DNA from 2 places in the Bacillus sp. NS1 genome. Region 2 is predicted to be linked to the other one. Evidence: riboswitches for the same ligand, from Rfam matches in the RefSeq annotation. Region 2 holds a riboswitch; the other holds the start of a gene.
The links. Region 2 has a riboswitch for S-adenosylmethionine ahead of AC4CV5_RS08945 (phosphoadenylyl-sulfate reductase). Riboswitches for the same ligand answer to the same signal wherever they lie in the genome.
Positions count from the first base shown of each region.

Region 1: another riboswitch for S-adenosylmethionine. It lies ahead of AC4CV5_RS01265 (5-methyltetrahydropteroyltriglutamate--homocysteine S-methyltransferase); the one in region 2 lies ahead of AC4CV5_RS08945 (phosphoadenylyl-sulfate reductase).

Region 1 is NZ_JBZAZF010000001.1:246,919-254,603, forward strand. It holds gene AC4CV5_RS01265 (5-methyltetrahydropteroyltriglutamate--homocysteine S-methyltransferase) at 1-1,121, opposite strand, end outside; SAM riboswitch class I at 1,206-1,312, opposite strand; gene AC4CV5_RS01270 (LURP-one-related/scramblase family protein) at 1,378-1,866, opposite strand; gene AC4CV5_RS01275 (hypothetical protein) at 2,039-2,317, opposite strand; gene AC4CV5_RS01280 (hypothetical protein) at 2,596-2,721, opposite strand; gene pepT (peptidase T) at 2,825-4,057, opposite strand; gene yxjL (two-component system response regulator YxJL) at 4,107-4,763, opposite strand; gene AC4CV5_RS01295 (sensor histidine kinase) at 4,750-5,970, opposite strand; gene AC4CV5_RS01300 (CcdC protein domain-containing protein) at 5,988-6,461, opposite strand; gene galE (UDP-glucose 4-epimerase GalE) at 6,721-7,685, shown strand, end outside.
Region 2 is NZ_JBZAZF010000002.1:661,008-671,768, forward strand. It holds gene AC4CV5_RS08930 (dihydroorotate dehydrogenase) at 1-743, shown strand, start outside; gene pyrF (orotidine-5'-phosphate decarboxylase) at 712-1,431, shown strand; gene pyrE (orotate phosphoribosyltransferase) at 1,428-2,060, shown strand; SAM riboswitch class I at 2,205-2,310, shown strand; gene AC4CV5_RS08945 (phosphoadenylyl-sulfate reductase) at 2,475-3,176, shown strand; gene cysP (sulfate permease) at 3,188-4,252, shown strand; gene sat (sulfate adenylyltransferase) at 4,301-5,449, shown strand; gene cysC (adenylyl-sulfate kinase) at 5,462-6,055, shown strand; gene cobA (uroporphyrinogen-III C-methyltransferase) at 6,154-6,927, shown strand; gene sirB (sirohydrochlorin chelatase) at 6,930-7,715, shown strand; gene sirC (precorrin-2 dehydrogenase) at 7,696-8,184, shown strand; gene rqcH (tRNA modification protein RqcH) at 8,225-9,937, opposite strand; gene AC4CV5_RS08985 (calcium-translocating P-type ATPase, SERCA-type) at 10,059-10,761, shown strand, end outside.

The DNA.
Region 1 (7,685 bases), on a different contig from region 2:
TCGTTGGCGATGTCGATGACATGGCGCAGTTTCGCCCATTGCTGCTCTTCTGTCAAAAGATTGCCTTCTTCAGTAGAGGCGAAACCGCACTGCGGGCTGAGGCACAGCTGATCCAGGCTCACAAAGCGCGCCGCTTCATTGATTCGGCGTTTCACATCCTCAGGGTTTTCAAGCTCTCCATTTTTCGATGTGATCAAGCCGAGTACAATCTGGAGATCCTTGCGTTTCACGAAACGGAGCGGATCAAAATTTCCGGAGCGGTCATCATCGTATTCCAAGAACAGCCCGTCCAAATGTAAGCCATCCAAAATCGTTTCAGCTACAGCATCATAGCCTCCTGATGCCGCCCATGTTGAACGGAAGTTGCCGCGGCAAATGTGCATCGTGATTGCTAAATCATCAGGCCGGTCTGCCACTGCATCGTTAATCGTTTTGGCGAACAAGGCAGGCAATGTTTCTGGATCGCCGCCAAGCGCCCGAACAACCTCTCTGCTTTTTTCCTCAAAGAAGAGAGACCATGACGTATCATCAAGCTGAAGATAGCGGCATCCAGCATCATAGAAAGCTCTGATTGCTTTTTTATACGCTTGGGCCAGATCATGAAAGTATTCCTCTTGGTCGTCATAAATCCCTGTATCCGCCTTTTCACCGAAAAACAGCATATTCGGGCTCGGAATCGTCAATTTTGGGGTCGCGTCGCCGGCAATCTCATGTAAAAATTGATAATCGACAAGCGCTGGGTGGCTCGTAAAATCGAGTTTTCCCGTCACTTTGATGCTGCGTGCTTTTGTTTTCGCATTATGGAACTGAATCCCTTCAGACGGGATGAACGGTTCCACACCATCAAGCCCTTCCAGGAAATCATAATGCCACCAAGATCGGCGGAATTCCCCATCTGTTACCACATCGAGACCGATTTCTTTTTGTTTTTCTACAATTCGGGTGATTTCTTGATTTTCGATATCACGAAGCTGATCAGCGGTGATCTCGCCGGCCGCTTTTTTCTGCCGGGCTTCTTTTACCGGAGCAGATCGCAGTAAACTGCCGACATGATCGGCACGGAAAGGAGCTTTGTGTTGTTTTTCTGTTTTTTGTCCTGCAACATTTGTTTGTTGAGCCATGTCATTCGCCTCTTTTCTGTAATGTGTTGAGCATAAAAAAAGCTCTTCCTTTGAGTAAGGAAGAGCTTGAATGGTCAAATCTCCGCCTCATCTGCAAGAACGCAATGTTCTAAAGGATTTAGCACCATTCTGTTTGAAACAGCGGTTGCCGGGTATCATAGGGCCAGTCCCTCCACCTCTCTTGATAAGGTAATCTTCATATTCAGATTTCAATTATCTTAATATTATTACTTTTGGCTCAATTGTCAATGCTTTTTTAGAAAATACTTTCATCTTCATCGTCATATAATACCATATCAAGCACGATAGCGATGGCTGTGCAGATCAGCACATCTTCCTCATTTGCAATCTGCAGATGATACGAATCACCCCAGCTCAGCCACTTCTTGCTCACCGACATCCGGACATTCTTTCCATCTGTCAGCTGGAATTCATCCTTCCACAAGTCACCATCAATTTCCCAGTTGAGCTTAGAAATTTCAAATTTTGGTTTGAAAAACGTCAGTTTCTTCGTGACCTCACAAACTGTTTCCCCGCCAATTGAAATCACATATCGCGGCAATAAAGACATTACTTTTTGTTCTATGGAAACGAGTGTTTTTCCGGTTGAGTCTGTCATTTGTAGCGAGTCCCCTAACGAAAAGAACCGGCCCTCGACCTTGAATGTCTCTTGTTCATCCCGGTCATAAATGTGAAATGCATCTTTAAACGAGAACATTTTTTGTTTCATAAATAATTCGATCATTGCTGAAGTCTCCTTTTGATTTGCCTTGTAAGAGATTACGGCCAGGGGGCAAAAAGGTTTCAAGTTCCCAATCTAGTGACCAGAAACGCGCTGACCGTTTTTTACGAGTAATTAATGTTTCTAAATTAAAAAAGGCTGCATCGTTCAGCAGCCTTTCTTTTGAAATATAGTATTAGGAAAGATGCATCCGGCGTTTTTGGCGGATCGCGTCAAGGTCGATTAGGTTGTTGTGATGAGGTGCGGCTGCTGGAAGAGGGCTTGTCTTTTGCGGTTTGCGGCGATTGTCCTTGCTGAAAGAAAAAAGAAGATAGCCGCATAATGCGATGATAATAAAAAGGATCATTATACATTCCTCCCAAAAAAAGTTTTGGTATTCTCTATTGTACGGATAAAACGTCAAAAAGTATTCAAAAAATTCCAAATTGGTTAAAAATAAATAACTGCCCCTCAAAAACAGTCTAACCTGATAACCTGAAAATAGTCTTGCAAATTGGTGATTGCTCATGTTGGTGATTGGTTCTATAGTTACTATCGACGATAAAATAAATTCCTTTATATAACTTTTAACCTAAATTTACATAATTCTATTTTCCTGTTTTCGGGTGCTGTTTTCTTGCTTGTTAGGTTTATACCCTATTTTTCAGAATCAAACACAAAAAACCCAAATTACGGAGCATTTGGGCGGTACGGGGGAATGCAGATTGTAGTTTTGGGGATTAGGATGACTGATCAGAAGAAGCGTTTGAACATTTTTCTGATTTTTTGAAATGGGCTCGATTTCTTTTGCATTTTAAGCGGCCTGGTCATAATCCATTTTTTCAATAGACTCTTTGTAGCGATAGCATGTTTTGTCATTGTTTTTCCTCCTCATGTGTTGATACTTGTTTTACGGAGAATGGATTAAAAATGTTTCATATTTACGCAAAAAAACCAGCCCTTTTTGGACTGGCTTTTGGTATTACGCCTGTTCTTCAAACAGTTTTGCAATCTCAACGATGACATTTACGGCTTTCACCATGTTATCGGCTGAGATGTATTCAAATTTGCCGTGGAAGTTTTCCCCGCCGGTGAAGATATTTGGTGTCGGGAGTCCCATGTAGGACAGCTGGGATCCGTCTGTGCCGCCGCGAATTGGAGAAATCTTCGGTTCGATGCCGAGGTTTTCCATCGCTTGCTTGGCAATGTTGACAATTTCAATGACAGGTTCAATTTTCTCTCTCATGTTGTAGTATTGGTCGTTCATATCAAGCTGAATCCGGTCTTGGCCGTATTCGTTTTGAAGTTCTTCAACAACACGCTTCATTGTTTCTTTTCTGCTTTGGAAGTGATCTTTGTCAAAGTCTCTGATAATGTAGTGGAGTTTTGTGTCCTCTACATCCCCTTGAATCGACAGCAGGTGGTAGAAGCCTTCGTAGCCTTCTGTATATTCAGGCGCTTCGTCTGCCGGCAGCAGGCTGTTGAGCTTCATTGCGATTTTCGCAGAGTTGATCATTTTCCCTTTTGCCGTTCCGGGATGTACGTTGTTGCCTTTGATGGTGATTTTTGCGGCAGCGGCATTGAAGCTTTCGTATTCAAGCTCACCGAGCGGGCCGCCGTCAACTGTGTAGGCAAAGGACGCATTAAATCGTTTTACATCAAACTTGTGCGGGCCTCTGCCGATTTCTTCATCAGGCGTAAAGGCGACTCTGATTGTGCCGTGCTTGATTTCAGGGTGTTTGATGAGGTAATCCATAGCTGTCATGATTTCAGCGATACCGGCCTTATTGTCTGCGCCAAGAAGGGTTGTGCCGTCTGTAGTGATGAGTGTATGGCCTTTATAGCCGGGCAGTTCTGGGAATTGATCAGGCGACAGAATGACCTGCAGCTGTTCATTAAGAACGATGTCTTTTCCATCGTAGCTTTCAATGATTTGCGGATTCACGTTTTTGCCGGTAAAGTCTGTGGCGGTGTCGACGTGAGCGAGAAAGCCGATTGTCGGCACATCTTTTTCAGTATTGGAGGGAAGAGTCGCCATGACATAGCCGTTTTCATCAATGGCTGCATCCTGCATGCCAATGGACTTCAATTCATCAACGAGCATGTTTCCTAAAGTCAATTGGCCGGGTGTGGAAGGGCAGGTATCAACGGATTCATCGGACTGTGTATCGACTTTTACGTATGTAGTAAACCGTTCAATGATTTCTTCTTTCATTTCCAATCATCTCCTTTGTCTTATTTTATCATGGCGGGATGAGAGATTTCTATTGCACAATACCGTTTCGAATGGCAAAAACAACTGCCTGTGTCCGGTCTTGAGCGTTGCATTTTTGCAGGATGCGGTGCACGTGGGTTTTCACAGTGCTTTCGCTGACGAAAAGCTTTTCAGCAATCTCTTCATTTCTCAACCCATAGGCCATTTGCTGAAGAACCTCGAGCTCTCTTTTGGTAAATGGCTCTGCCAATTCTTCAGCATGAGGCTGTTGTTTCGCGCGGAATGTTTCACTAATAATTTTAGCGGCTGTGACTGTGCGGAAAATCGCTTCGCCTCTGGCCGCGGCGCGAATGGCGTCAATCAATTCTTCAGGAAGCGTATCCTTCAGCAGATAGCCGACTGCGCCCGCGCGGATGCCTTCAAATACATACTCCTCGGTATCAAAGGTTGTTAAAATGACAATCTTTGTATCTGGATGTGCGGACATAATGTCTTTCGCCGCTTCAATGCCCGAGCAATGTGGCATTTGGACATCCATGAGGATGACGTCGGGTTTTGTTTGCTTTGCCAGTGCAATGATTCCGTGACCGTCGCCGGCCTCACCGGAAACCGTCATATCCGGCTGTGCGTTGATGACATAGCGGAAGCCTTCACGCACAAGCGGCTGATCATCGGCAAGTGCGACGCGTATTTTATCTTTGTTCATCTTTTTGCTCCTTAATCGTTGTCGTGAGCGGCAGTGACAACTCAATTTGCAGGCCGCTCGGCTGTATGGCACTGAGAGACAGGGAACCGCCTGCTTTTTCAGCGCGCTCTTTCATTCCTGTCAGCCCAAATCCATAAGTAAGATTGCCGGTGAATTGTCCGTCATCGGTGATTGTGACATAAAGATTGGTCTCGTCGTTAGAAATGACGGCAGCCGCATGGGTAGCATTAGCGTGACGGATGATATTGGTCAGCGCTTCCTGCAAGATACGGTAGATCGTCTCGCTTACATGTTGAGGCCAAAACTCTTCCGACAGGCCGGCAGTGTTTAAAGAAACGTGTAAGCCGCTCCGTTCCTCCACTTGATGGATGAGCCCCCGCAAAGCAGTAAGACCCACCATTGATTCACTTTGGCTCATTTGGTGAACGACAGACCGTACTTCTTGAAGGCATTCTCTGGCGACTGCCAGTACATTTTGAATGACTTTTTCTGAATCTTCCTTATTGCTTTTGAGGATATAGGGAAGAGATTGAAGCTGAACAATCACAGAAGTCAGCTCATGGCCGATGCTGTCATGAATGTCACGGGCGATTCTTGTACGCTCCTCAAGGACCGCGTACCTTAAAGAAAGAACAGAAGCCTCCTGCAGCTCTGCGTGCGCTTTCTGGAGTTCTTCATGCGCCTGCTCCAGCTGCCAGTGCATTTTCGCTAATTCAGCATGATTCCGTTCAGCCTCTTTTCTCGCTTCTCGCCTGAAACGCATGGAGGAGAAGAAGACGTACAGTCCAATCATGATCGAGATGTGACTGATGATATCGTCCCAGTTGCTGTCAAAAACGGAGTACAGAAAGAAAACGTTGCCTCCAATTAGGCATACTGTAAAAATCAAGGACAGTCGTGCAGGAAGCTTTATGGCCGCATAAACCATTAAAAATACGATTAAGAAAAAGGCGGCTCCCTGCTCTTGGCCGGAAACAGCCCAAAGGAAAACGGTCAGGAGCCAAAGCCCGATGAAGATGCTCAAATTGACAGCAGCGGATGTCACATAGGGAATGATCCAAATGAATGCTAAGTACACTGCAAACACAAACACTAATAAAATGGGATTAGCTTTGGCAGGGTGAGATAAAAATTGTATGCAATTCAAAATGAGAATGAGGCTCGGCACAAGTTTTTTATAGTGCCGAGCCGGAGATTGTCGGTTCATGCTGGTCCTTCTTTCAGTTATTGAATGGATACTTTGCCAGCGGTTAGCCGTCTGTATGCTTTGTATAGCATGATGTTTCGGGCTGTGATGGTGCCGAGGGGAATGAAGAACATAGAGTGAATAATGGCAATAAAAATCGCATTGCTCTCAGGCAGCCATGTTCTCGCAGCCATTCGTAAAGAAAGTATCACTAGAATGAGGATAACACTTCCAAGGGAGCCGCGTGAAGTGACCTTTCCGGTTTCCGGGTGAATCCGCACGTTTACCATCTTTCCAATGCCAAACCCGCAGGCCAGCCCGATCAGTAATAAAATGCCGCTCATTGCCACGTGTAAAGCAGAATGAAAATATGCCGGCTGAAATGATGCTGATACGCCCCATAAGAGCAGCAACGGAATGATCAGTAATTTCACGGGCTTTACCGTTCTTTCTCGATACATCGATAACATAATAAGAATAAATACAATAAGAATGTAGGGGCTCATCGCCATGTCATCAAATCCTTTCTGCGTAAAGCATAGCGAATATTGGAAAAAAAAACGTCAACCGGCAGATTGATTTTTCGGCTCCTATACTTGTTCGCGCTGCATAAAGTCATGTAATATGGCGTGAAAATGCAGAATGTCCTCTATAGAAAACTGCAAAAATGAAGAAATCATTAATAAACTATTAAACTTCTTGAAAATGGATGTAGACCAGTTCTAAACACTATATAATGATATCAGGTCATTTTTTAGGAGGGTTTACATCATGGCAATACTTGTTACAGGTGGCGCGGGGTACATCGGAAGTCATACATGTGTGGAGTTATTGAACAGCGGCTATGAGATTGTCGTTCTTGATAATCTGTCCAACAGTTCGGCTGAGGCGCTGAACCGCGTCAAGGAGATTACGGGAAAAGATTTAACGTTCTATGAAGCGGATCTATTGGATCGGAAAGCGGTAGATTCGGTTTTTGCGGAAAATGAGATTGAAGCTGTGATTCATTTTGCGGGGTTAAAAGCAGTCGGTGAATCTGTTGCGATTCCGCTCAAATATTATCATAACAACCTAACGGGAACGTTTATTTTATGTGAGGTCATGGAGAAATACGGGGTTAAGAAAATCGTGTTCAGTTCATCTGCGACAGTATACGGCGTTCCGGAAACATCACCGATTACGGAGGACTTTCCATTAGGCGCGACAAATCCTTATGGGCAGACGAAGCTCATGCTAGAGCAAATATTGCGTGATTTGCATACAGCCGACAATGAGTGGAGCGTTGCGCTGCTTCGTTACTTTAATCCGTTCGGCGCACATCCAGGCGGACGAATCGGTGAAGACCCGAACGGCATTCCGAATAACCTCATGCCGTATGTGGCACAGGTAGCTGTCGGCAAGCTTGAGCAATTAAGCGTATTCGGCAATGACTATCCGACAAAAGACGGGACAGGCGTACGCGATTATATTCACGTCGTTGATCTCGCAGAAGGCCACGTCAAAGCGCTTGAAAAAGTATTGAACTCCACTGGAGCAGATGCATACAACCTCGGAACAGGCACAGGCTACAGCGTGCTTGAAATGGTTAAAGCCTTTGAAAAAGTGTCAGGGAAAGAGGTTCCGTACCGTTTTGCGGACCGCCGTCCGGGGGACATCGCCACATGCTTTGCAGATCCTGCAAAAGCCAAGCGGGAACTGGGCTGGGAAGCAAAACGAGGCCTTGAGGAAATGTGTGC
Region 2 (10,761 bases):
TGCTAAATGCGATCGGTCTCCAAAATCCGGGCCTTGAACGCGTTTTGCAAAATGAGCTACCGTGGCTTGAACAGTTTGATACGCCGATTATTGCCAATGTCGCAGGTTCTCAAGTCGAGGATTACGTTGAAGTCGCAGAGCATATCAGTAAAGCGCCTAATGTTCATGCACTTGAATTGAACATTTCCTGTCCGAATGTGAAGACAGGCGGGATCGCTTTTGGCACGAACCCTGAAATGGCTGCTGATTTGACGAAAGCGGTTAAAGAGGTTTCAGATGTACCTGTTTATGTAAAGCTTTCCCCGAACGTGGCAAACATCACAGAAATTGCGTCAGCGATCGAAGAGGCGGGAGCGGACGGTCTTACGATGATTAACACATTAATCGGCATGAGGCTCGATTTAAAATCAGGCAAGCCGATATTAGCTAATAAAACAGGCGGACTTTCCGGTCCTGCCATAAAGCCGGTTGCCATTCGCATGGTGTATGAAGTCAGCCAAGCGGTCAATATCCCGATTATTGGAATGGGAGGCGTGCAGACGGCCGAAGATGCCTTAGAATTTCTTCTCGCGGGAGCAAGCGCGGTCGCTGTCGGAACAGCAAACTTTGTGAATCCTTTTGCATGCCCGGACATTATTGAACAGCTTCCAGCTGTTTTGAGTCAATACGGCTATCAATCAATTGAAGAGTGCATCGGAAGGAGCTGGAACCATGAAAAACAACCTGCCCATCATCGCGCTTGATTTTGCATCAGCTGAAGAAACGCTAGCGTTCTTAGCGCTCTTTCAGCAAGAACCGTTATTTGTAAAGGTTGGAATGGAACTTTTTTATCAAGAAGGGCCATCAATAGTCAAACAATTAAAAGAAAGAAATTGCGAGCTGTTTTTAGATTTAAAGCTTCATGACATCCCGACCACTGTAAACAAAGCGATGAAGCGCCTTGCCGGTCTCGGAGTGGATCTCGTCAATGTTCATGCGGCCGGAGGCAAAAAAATGATGCAAGCAGCTCTGGAAGGCTTAGAAGAAGGAACGCCGTCCGGAAAAAAACGCCCGTCACTTATCGCGGTAACCCAGCTGACAAGCACATCTGAACAAATTATGAATAATGAACTGCTGATCGAAAAGCCTCTGATCGACACGGTTGTACATTACAGCAAACTGGCAGAAGAAAGCGGGCTCGATGGAGTGGTCTGCTCTGTTCATGAAGCAAAAGCCATTTACCAAGCGGTGTCGCCTTCATTTCTCACTGTCACTCCGGGGATCAGATTGTCAGAGGACGCTGCGAATGACCAAATCCGCGTAGCGACACCCGCGATTGCAAGAGAGAAAGGTTCATCAGCAATTGTAGTAGGACGCTCGATTACAAAAGCGAAAGACCCGGTAAAAGCCTATGAAGCTGTCAGACTCGAATGGGAGGGAATCAAATCATGAAACAAATCATTGCAAAACATCTATTAGACATCCAAGCTGTATTTTTACGCCCGAACGAGCCATTTACATGGGCAAGCGGCATTTTATCGCCAATCTACTGTGACAACCGCCTTACGCTATCTTTCCCTGGGGTCAGAAATGATGTAGCCTCAGGCATCAGTAAGCTTGTCGAAGAGCATTTTCCTGATGCTGAAATGATTGCGGGCACAGCAACAGCCGGTATTCCTCATGCTGCTCTGGCGGCTGACCGTTTGAACCTTCCGATGTGTTATGTGAGAAGTAAACCAAAAGCGCATGGAAAAGGCAATCAGATTGAGGGAGCTGTGCAAAAGGGGCAAAAAACTGTCGTCATTGAAGACTTAATCTCAACAGGAGGAAGCGTACTTGAAGCTGCGGCAGCTTTACAAGCGGCTGGCTGCGAAGTGCTCGGTGTCGTCTCAATCTTTACGTACGGGCTCCCTAAAGCGCAGGAAGCGTTCACGAAAGCAGAACTGCCATACTACTCATTAACTGATTATGATACGCTCACAGAGGTCGCGCTTGAAAACGGGAATATTCATTCAGACGATCTAGAAAAACTGAAAACGTGGAAACAAAATCCCGAGTCAAAAGATTGGTTTAAAAAATAAAAAATAAATTTCGGTGATGTATAGAGGCTTCAAAGCCTTTCTGTACTTGAAAACAGGCCTCGCGGCCTGTTTTTTTATTATTCCTATAAAAAAAGTCGGGTTGACTTATGTTAGAATTGTGCTAAAATTTACTACAAATCTAAAAACTTATCAAGAGCGGCTGAGGGACTGGACCTATGAAGCCCGGCAACCTGCATAGTTTGTAAGGTGCTACTTCCAGCAAAATGAATTCCATTTTGAAAGATAAGGGCTACATGCTGTTCCTGTCTTTCTTTCCGCCGGATTGAAAGTTTTTTATTTTAAGAGGAAAAAAGGCTGTCTGTGATAACAGCAGCCGCGCATCACATTACAATTGGGAAAAGACAACCGGCAGAAAGCTACTGTTTGTTTGTCTCCGAAAGGAGGAAAGAAGAAATGTTAACGTACGATAATTGGGAAGAGCCAACGATTACATTTCCGGAAGACGATCCTTATAAAGGAGCGTTGTCAGTTTTAAAGTGGGCATACGGTCATTACGGCGACCAGCTTGTTTATGCCTGCAGTTTCGGAATTGAGGGAATCGTTCTGATTGACTTAATTTATAAAGTGAAAAAAGACGCAGAGATTGTGTTTCTTGATACAGGACTTCATTTTAAAGAAACCTATGAAACGATTGAACGAGTGAAGGAACGTTATCCGGGTCTAAATATCATCCTGAAAAAACCAGACCTTACCCTTGAGGAGCAAGCCGCAGAACATGGTGACAAACTGTGGGAAAGAGAGCCGAATCAGTGCTGCTATCTTAGAAAGATCGTTCCTTTAAGAGAGGCGCTTTCAGGACATCCAGCCTGGCTTTCTGGTCTGCGCCGCGATCAAGGGCCAAGCCGTGCCAATACGAATTTCTTAAACAAAGATGAAAAATTCAAATCAGTAAAAGTATGCCCGCTTATCCATTGGACTTGGAAAGACATTTGGAGATACACATCCCGGAATGAGCTTGACTACAATCCGCTTCATGACCAAGGATATCCTAGTATTGGCTGCGCGCCTTGTACGGCTCCTGCTTTTACTGCAGAGGATTTACGTTCAGGCAGATGGAATGGTATGGCGAAAACAGAATGCGGACTGCATGAATAAGGAGCTGCAAAATGGAACTAGCCGCTATTTTATTTAGCTTGTTTTTCGCGATGAATATTGGTGCTAGCGGCGCTGCAGCTTCGATGGGAGTTGCTTACGGCTCTGGAGCCATCAAAAAGAAAACCTACGCTTTGATCCTATGCGCAGTCGGTGTGCTGGCCGGGGCGGTCATTGGCGGGGGCGAGGTTGTAAAAACCATCAGCTCCGGGATTATCCCCGAGCAGACGATTACACTGACGATTGTTTGCATTATTATTGGAGCAGCGGCGCTTTCGCTTTTTACGGCTAATCTCCTCGGCATTCCTTTGTCGACAAGTGAAGTAACAGTCGGCGCAGTTGTCGGCGTGGGAGTGGCTTACAAAGTATTGTTTGTGAACAACCTTCTGGTCATTGTGTCGTTTTGGGTTTTTGTACCGCTGTTCGCTTTCGGTTTCACATATTTCGTATCTAAGCTGTTTCGTTATTTTAAGATTGAAATTAAATCTTCTAAAAAGCAAAAAATTCTTGGCATTGTTTTGTTAGGTGCCGGATTTTTTGAAGCATTCTCTGCCGGCATGAACAACGTGGCGAATGCCGTTGGCCCGTTAGTAGCGGCCGGTGTGCTGGATGTAGCGAAAGGAACCTTGTATGGGGGAGCTTTTGTGGCTCTAGGCGCGCTGTTATTAGGCCGGCGGGTGTTAGAAACAAACGGGAAGAAAATTACGAGATTCTCAAAAGGAGAAGGCATTCTCTTATCCGGTACAGGAGCCGGACTGGTGATCATCAGTTCTGTATTTGGGATGCCGGTGCCCTTGGCGCAAGTCACGTCATCGTCTATTATCGGAATAGGCATGGCGAAAAACGGTCCGAACGTGTTTCATAAACAAGTTGTGCAAACGATGCTGAAGGTATGGATCGTATCGCCGTTTTTATCTCTATCAATTTCTTATCTGCTTGTATCCTTGTTTTTAAAAGCGGATTATTATTCAATCTTTATCATGGTAAGTGTGCTTTTAGCGACGGGCGGTGCCGTCAGCCTGACGAAGGCCATTCGTAAAGAGAGACGCTCTGTCCACGAACAAGGCGGGGGAATCTGATTATTAATCTGAGTTATTTTATATGTTAACTAGGAGGAAATCGATATTATGAGCTTAGCACCACACGGAGGAACATTAGTAAACAGAGTAAATGAATCATATGATGTGAGCAGCATTCAAAAAGAAATTGAACTTGATTTAATTTCTTTTGCAGATTTGGAATTAATCGGAATCGGCGCATACAGCCCGATCGAAGGCTTCTTCAATGAAAAAGATTACGTATCTGTTGTCGAAAACCTGCGTCTATCTTCTGGTATTGTCTGGTCTCTTCCGATCACGCTTCCGGTTGATGCGCAAAAAGCAGAGGAACTGTCAATCGGTGAAACGGTTAAATTAACGTATGAAGGAGAAACATACGGCGTTATCCAAATTGAAGACCTGTATGTTCCTGACAAACAAAAAGAAGCTGTCAATGTGTACAAAACGGATGAGCAGGAGCACCCGGGTGTTAAAAAGCTGTTCAGCCGCGGCGATACATACGTCGGCGGGCCAATCACATTGATTAAAAAAGCTTCAAAACAGTTCCCAGAGTTTACGTTTGAACCAGCGGAAACAAGACGCCAGTTTGGGGAAAAAGGCTGGGAAACCATTGTCGGTTTCCAAACAAGAAATCCTGTTCACAGAGCGCATGAATACATTCAAAAAACGGCTCTTGAAACAGTAGACGGCTTGTTCTTGAACCCTCTGGTAGGCGAAACAAAATCTGATGACATCCCAGCTGATGTGCGGATGGAAAGCTACCAAGTGCTTCTAGACAATTACTATCCGAAAGACCGCGTGTTCCTCGGCGTTTTCTTAGCGGCGATGCGTTACGCAGGACCGAGAGAAGCGATTTTCCACGCGCTTGTCAGAAAGAACTATGGCTGCACGCATTTCATTGTCGGCCGCGATCACGCAGGTGTAGGTGACTATTACGGAACATATGAGGCACAAGAGCTGTTTGACACATTTAAACCTGAAGAGCTCGGGATTACACCGCTAAAATTCGAGCACAGCTTCTTCTGTGAAAAATGCGGAAATATGGGAACAGCGAAAACGTGCCCTCACGGCAGAGAGCATCACGTTATTTTATCAGGCACTAAGGTAAGAGGCATGCTGAGAGACGGTGTACTGCCACCTGCAGAATTCAGCCGCGCAGAAGTCGTAGAAGTGTTAATCAGAGGGATGAAGAAAAAAGAAGAAGCAGGCGTATCTTAAGGAGGACTGGCAGTGACAAATCGCGATATCGTATGGCATGAAGCCTCTATTACAAAAGAAGAGTACCAGCAAAAAAACAAGCACAAAAGCTCCATTCTCTGGCTGACAGGGTTGAGCGGTTCAGGCAAATCAACGATTGCCAATGCCGCTGCGAGAGAATTGTTTGAGCTGGGCTACCAAGTCATTGTGCTGGATGGAGATAATATTCGTCACGGCTTAAATAAGGATCTTGGCTTTTCTGATGAAGACCGAAAAGAAAACATCCGCCGAATTGGAGAGGTGGCAAAGCTTTTTGTTCAGCAGGGCACCATTGTGATTACTGCTTTTATCTCTCCTTTCCGCGAGGACAGAGAGCAAGTTCGCCAGCTTGTGGAAGCAGGCGAATTCAATGAAGTATACATTAAATGCGACCTCGATATTTGTGAACAAAGAGATCCGAAAGGGCTCTATAAAAAAGCAAGAAACGGGGAAATTCCGTTCTTTACAGGAATTGATTCTCCTTATGAAGAGCCTGAAGCACCAGAGCTCGTTCTTGATTCAGGACAGCATGACCGTGAAGCGTGCAAGAGCCAGCTGATCGAGTTTGTCAAACAAAAATTGAGCTGAATATGATCTGCTGTGTTCTTCTCAGAAGGCGGAATGCAAGCGAGAACAACACCACAGCGAATGTTCTGGAAGAACTCGAATAGATCGGGGGAAATACGATGGGGAAAGTATATATTGTAGGAGCGGGTCCCGGTGACCCTGATCTGCTGACAATTAAAGCGCTGAAAGCCATTGAAAAAGCTGATGTCATCCTATATGACAGATTAGTAAATAAAGAGATTTTAGAATATGCCAAAGAGCAAGCAGACCTGATCTACTGCGGGAAGCTTCCAGATTTTCATACGATGAAGCAGGAAACCATCAATCGCTTTCTTGTGAAGTATGCGCAAAAAGGGAAAAACGTTGTCAGACTGAAAGGCGGAGACCCTTTTGTGTTCGGCAGAGGAGGGGAAGAAGCGGAATGCCTCTCTGAAAACGGAATACCGTTTGAAATCATCCCTGGCATTACGTCAGGAATTGCGGCAGCTGCTTATGCCGGAATTCCTGTTACTCACCGGGATGCGGGCTCTAACGTCGCTTTTGTAACGGGTCATTACAAAAAAGACGAAGATTTTGATGAAAAGTGGAAAGCGCTGGCTACAGGAATTGATACACTTGTCATCTATATGGGTATCAAAAACGTGCAGCAGATTGAAAGAAAACTCCTTGAAAACGGCCGGGACGGTTCTACGCCGGCAGCCTTTATTCACTGGGGAACAACGGACAAGCAAAAATCTGTTTTTTGTACAGTTGACACCCTTTCAGAAACGGTGATAAAAGAAGACATTAAAAATCCGAGTTTAATTGTCATTGGAAATGTTGTAAATTATCACTATAAGCTGGAATGGTTTGAATCTGAGCTGAAAAAACAAGATTTAAGCGAGGCGTTGTAAAAATGAAGCAAGCAATTTTATATGTCGGTCACGGCAGCCGGGTAAAAAAGGCGCAGCAAGAAGCCGCAGCCTTTTTGGAAGGATGCAAGGCGCACGTCTCTGCGCCTATACAGGAAATCAGCTTTTTAGAGCTTCAGGAGCCGACAATTGAGACAGGGTTTGAAGCATGTGTGAAGCAAGGCGCTACTCATATCGCAGTGGTGCCTCTGCTTCTTTTAACAGCTGCGCATGCAAAACATGATATTCCCGAAGAAATTGCATGTGCTGCATCCCTATATCCTTCGGTCCGCGTTTCATATGGAAAGCCGATCGGGATTGACGAAGAAGTTGTCAAGGCTGTATATCACCGAATGAAGGACATCGGTGTTCCGTATGAAAATGCCAGAGTCGTGCTCATCGGAAGGGGAAGTTCAGATCCTGATGTAAAAAGAGACGTAACCGGTATTGCCAATCTTCTTCAAAATATGATTCCGGTCAAGGAAGTCATCCCGTGCTTTTTGACAGCATGCGGCCCGAATTACAAAGAGGTTTTTTCAGAACTTAAAAAAGATGACGGCGTGACAACCTTTATCGTTCCATATCTGCTCTTTACCGGCATGCTGATGAATGAAATCGAACGAGAAGTTCAGACATTAAAGGCTGATAATCCGAATGTCTACCTCTCTTCCTATATCGGTTTCCACCCTCATGTGAAAAACGCATTTTTGAACCGTGTGAGAGAAACTGCCGAAAATCCTGAGGGACAATTTGATTTTGACGGAGGTTCATATGCTCCCGCTGCACATTAGCCTGGAAAAGAAAAAGGTTGTCATTGCGGGCGGCGGCAGCATCGCTCTCAGAAGGCTGAAAACGGTGCTTTCTGAGGGAGCTGATATTACACTTGTCAGTCCGGATGTTGAACCGGAAATCAAGCAGTTGGCAGACAATCGCCGCATCAAATGGGTCAGCCGCACAATTGAAAAAGAAGATTATCTCGATGCTTTTTTGATTATTGCCGCGACGGATCATGCTGCAGTGAACAAAGAAATTGCTCAAACAGCTTCACCTTTTCAGCTTGTCAATTGTGTCAGTGAAGCTGAGCTTGGCAACGTGTACATACCGAAAATCGTAAAAAAAGGGCATGTCACGGTGTCTGTTTCTACAAACGGCGCCAGTCCAAAGCACACAAAGGAGCTGGCTGAAAAAGTGGATGAGCAGATTGACAGTGATTTTGTCGCTGAAGTTGACAGGCTTTATCAGGTTAGAAGAAAGAAATAAGCCAGAGCATACAATGCTCTGGCTTATTTCTTTATGCGACTCAGCTTTTTTTCAGTTTGATGACAGTATCTGCATCAGGTGTGACAAAGACGGTATGCTGGCTGTCATAAGTGACGAAGCCGGGCTTCGCGCCGTTCGGTTTTTTGACATGCCTGATTTTTGTATAATCTACAGGCACTGAACTTGAATCTTTAGCTTTTGAAAAATAAGCTGCAATTGTTGCGGCTTCAATAATTGTTTGCTCATCCGGTTCGCTGCTTCTGATTACAACGTGGGAGCCTGGAATATCCTTCGTGTGAAGCCAAATATCGTCTCTGGCTGCCGCTCTTGTCGTTAAATATTCATTTTGGCGGTTGTTTTTACCTACTAAAATCGTTAAGCCTGAAGAGGATTCATAAGTTTGTAATACTGGGTTGTGCGGTTTTTGCTTTTTCTGTCCTTTTTGCTGCTTAGGCCGTAAATATTTGCCCTCCACAAGCTCCTCCCTGATTTCGCTGATATCTCGAGGAGAAGCGGACGAGAGTTGCTGAATCAACTGATCAAAGTATTCGATCTCTTCCTGTGCCAGCCTGATTTGCTCTTCGACAACCGCGACCGAATTTTTCGCTTTCTGATACTTCGTGAAGTAGGCCTGCGCGTTTTCAGAAGGCGTTTTGTTCGGGTTTAAAGGAATCGTGATTGTCGGACTTTCTTCATCGTAATAGTTGATGACCTCAGCCTGTTTATCGCCTTTTTTCAGCATATATAAGTTAGCAGTTAAAAGCTCCCCGTATAGCTGAAATTCCTTCGCGTTTTCCGAATACTCCAGTGTTTTTTCTAATTTTTTGATTTTGTTTGCATTCTTCTTCCGTTCATTGACAACAAACCGTTCAAGATCCTGGGCCTGCTGTTTGACCCGGTCTCGTTCAGCTTTTCCGAAATAAAAACGGTCGAGCAGCTCGCTTAATGAATCAAAACGGCGCGATTCTCCTTTTAGATGAGTCAGCTCCAGCAGGTAAAAATATTCTTTTCCGTTTACGGTCGTAATGTTGGGAATGAAACGGTGCTCTTTCACTTCGGCAAAAAGCTCCAGCAATGCTTTTGGCAGTGTGACTTGGTTGGCAAGACCGGCTCTATGAACCGCTTCTTTGGCAAAGAGCGGAGACACACCTGAAAAGTGCTCGACAATTTGTTTATCCAGCCGTCCTTCTTGAAAACTGAGATGACGTAAAATATCGTCTTCTGTCGCCTCAAGCGGCGAGATTTTGTTCTGCGCCGGCGGAAGTTTATAATCTTGGCCGGGCAGTACTGTACGGTAGCTGTTCATTGACGGCGATAAATGCTTAAGCCCGTCGATGATCACATTTTCTGCTCCATCGGTCAGAATGATATTGCTGTGGCGTCCCATAATTTCTACATAAAGCTTTCGGACGGTTTCATCACCAATTTCGTTCCGGCTTTTGATATGAAAAATCATAATGCGGTCTAAGCCCGCTTGTTCAATTTTCTCAATAAATCCGCCTTCAATATGCTTTCTCAGCAGCATGCAAAACATTGGCGGTTCGCTTGGGTTTTCATAAGCTTGTGTCGTGATGTGCACCCGTGAATAGCTCGGGTGTGCCGATAATAGTAGTTTTTGGTTTTTTCCATTGGCGCGGATGTGAAAAATCACATCGTACTTATATGGCTGATGGACTTTCGTAATTCGTCCGCCCGTCATTTTCTCGTTAAGTTCGTGTGTCATTCCGTATGTAAACATGCCATCAAACGACATATGCAATACACCCTCTCATTCTTCCTGCATTCGATAATTATAGCATGAAATGGGACGAGTCAGAATAAGCATGCTTATAGAGTGATATCTCTATAAGAGAGCAGGGGAGTGGACGAGCGGAATGAAGTTTCATGAAATGGGACAAACAGATTTACTAGAGGCAACCAATACGTCCATGAAACAAGGATTAACAGAAAAAGAGGTGAAAAAACGCCTCGATAAGCATGGGCCAAACGAGCTGCAAGAAGGGAAAAAAACATCAGCGCTTCTCTTGTTTTTCGCGCAGTTCAAAGATTTTATGGTGCTTGTGCTTCTGGCAGCAACGTTAATCTCAGGATTTCTTGGTGAATACGTAGACGCGGTTGCGATTATTGCGATTGTGTTTGTGAATGGCATACTCGGTTTCTTTCAAGAAAGGCGTGCTGAGCAATCTCTACAGGCTTTAAAAGAGCTTTCAACACCGCATGTCATGGCGCTCAGGGAAGGTAGTTGGATAAAGATTCCTTCTAAAGAACTTGTGCCGGGTGATATTGTAAAATTTACGAGCGGAGACAGGATTGGCGCGGACGTTCGAATTGTCGAAGCGAGAAGCCTTGAAATAGAAGAATCAGCGCTGACCGGGGAATCAATCCCGGTTGTGAAGCATGCCGATAAATTGAAAAAACCGGATGTTTCGCTCGGCGATATTACGAATATGGCATTTATGGGAACGATTGTGACCCGCGGCAGCGGTGTCGGGGTCGTGGTTGGCACAGGAATGAATACGGCAATGGGGAAAATTGCTGATATGCTTGAATCGGCAGGGACACTGTCAACCCCGCTGC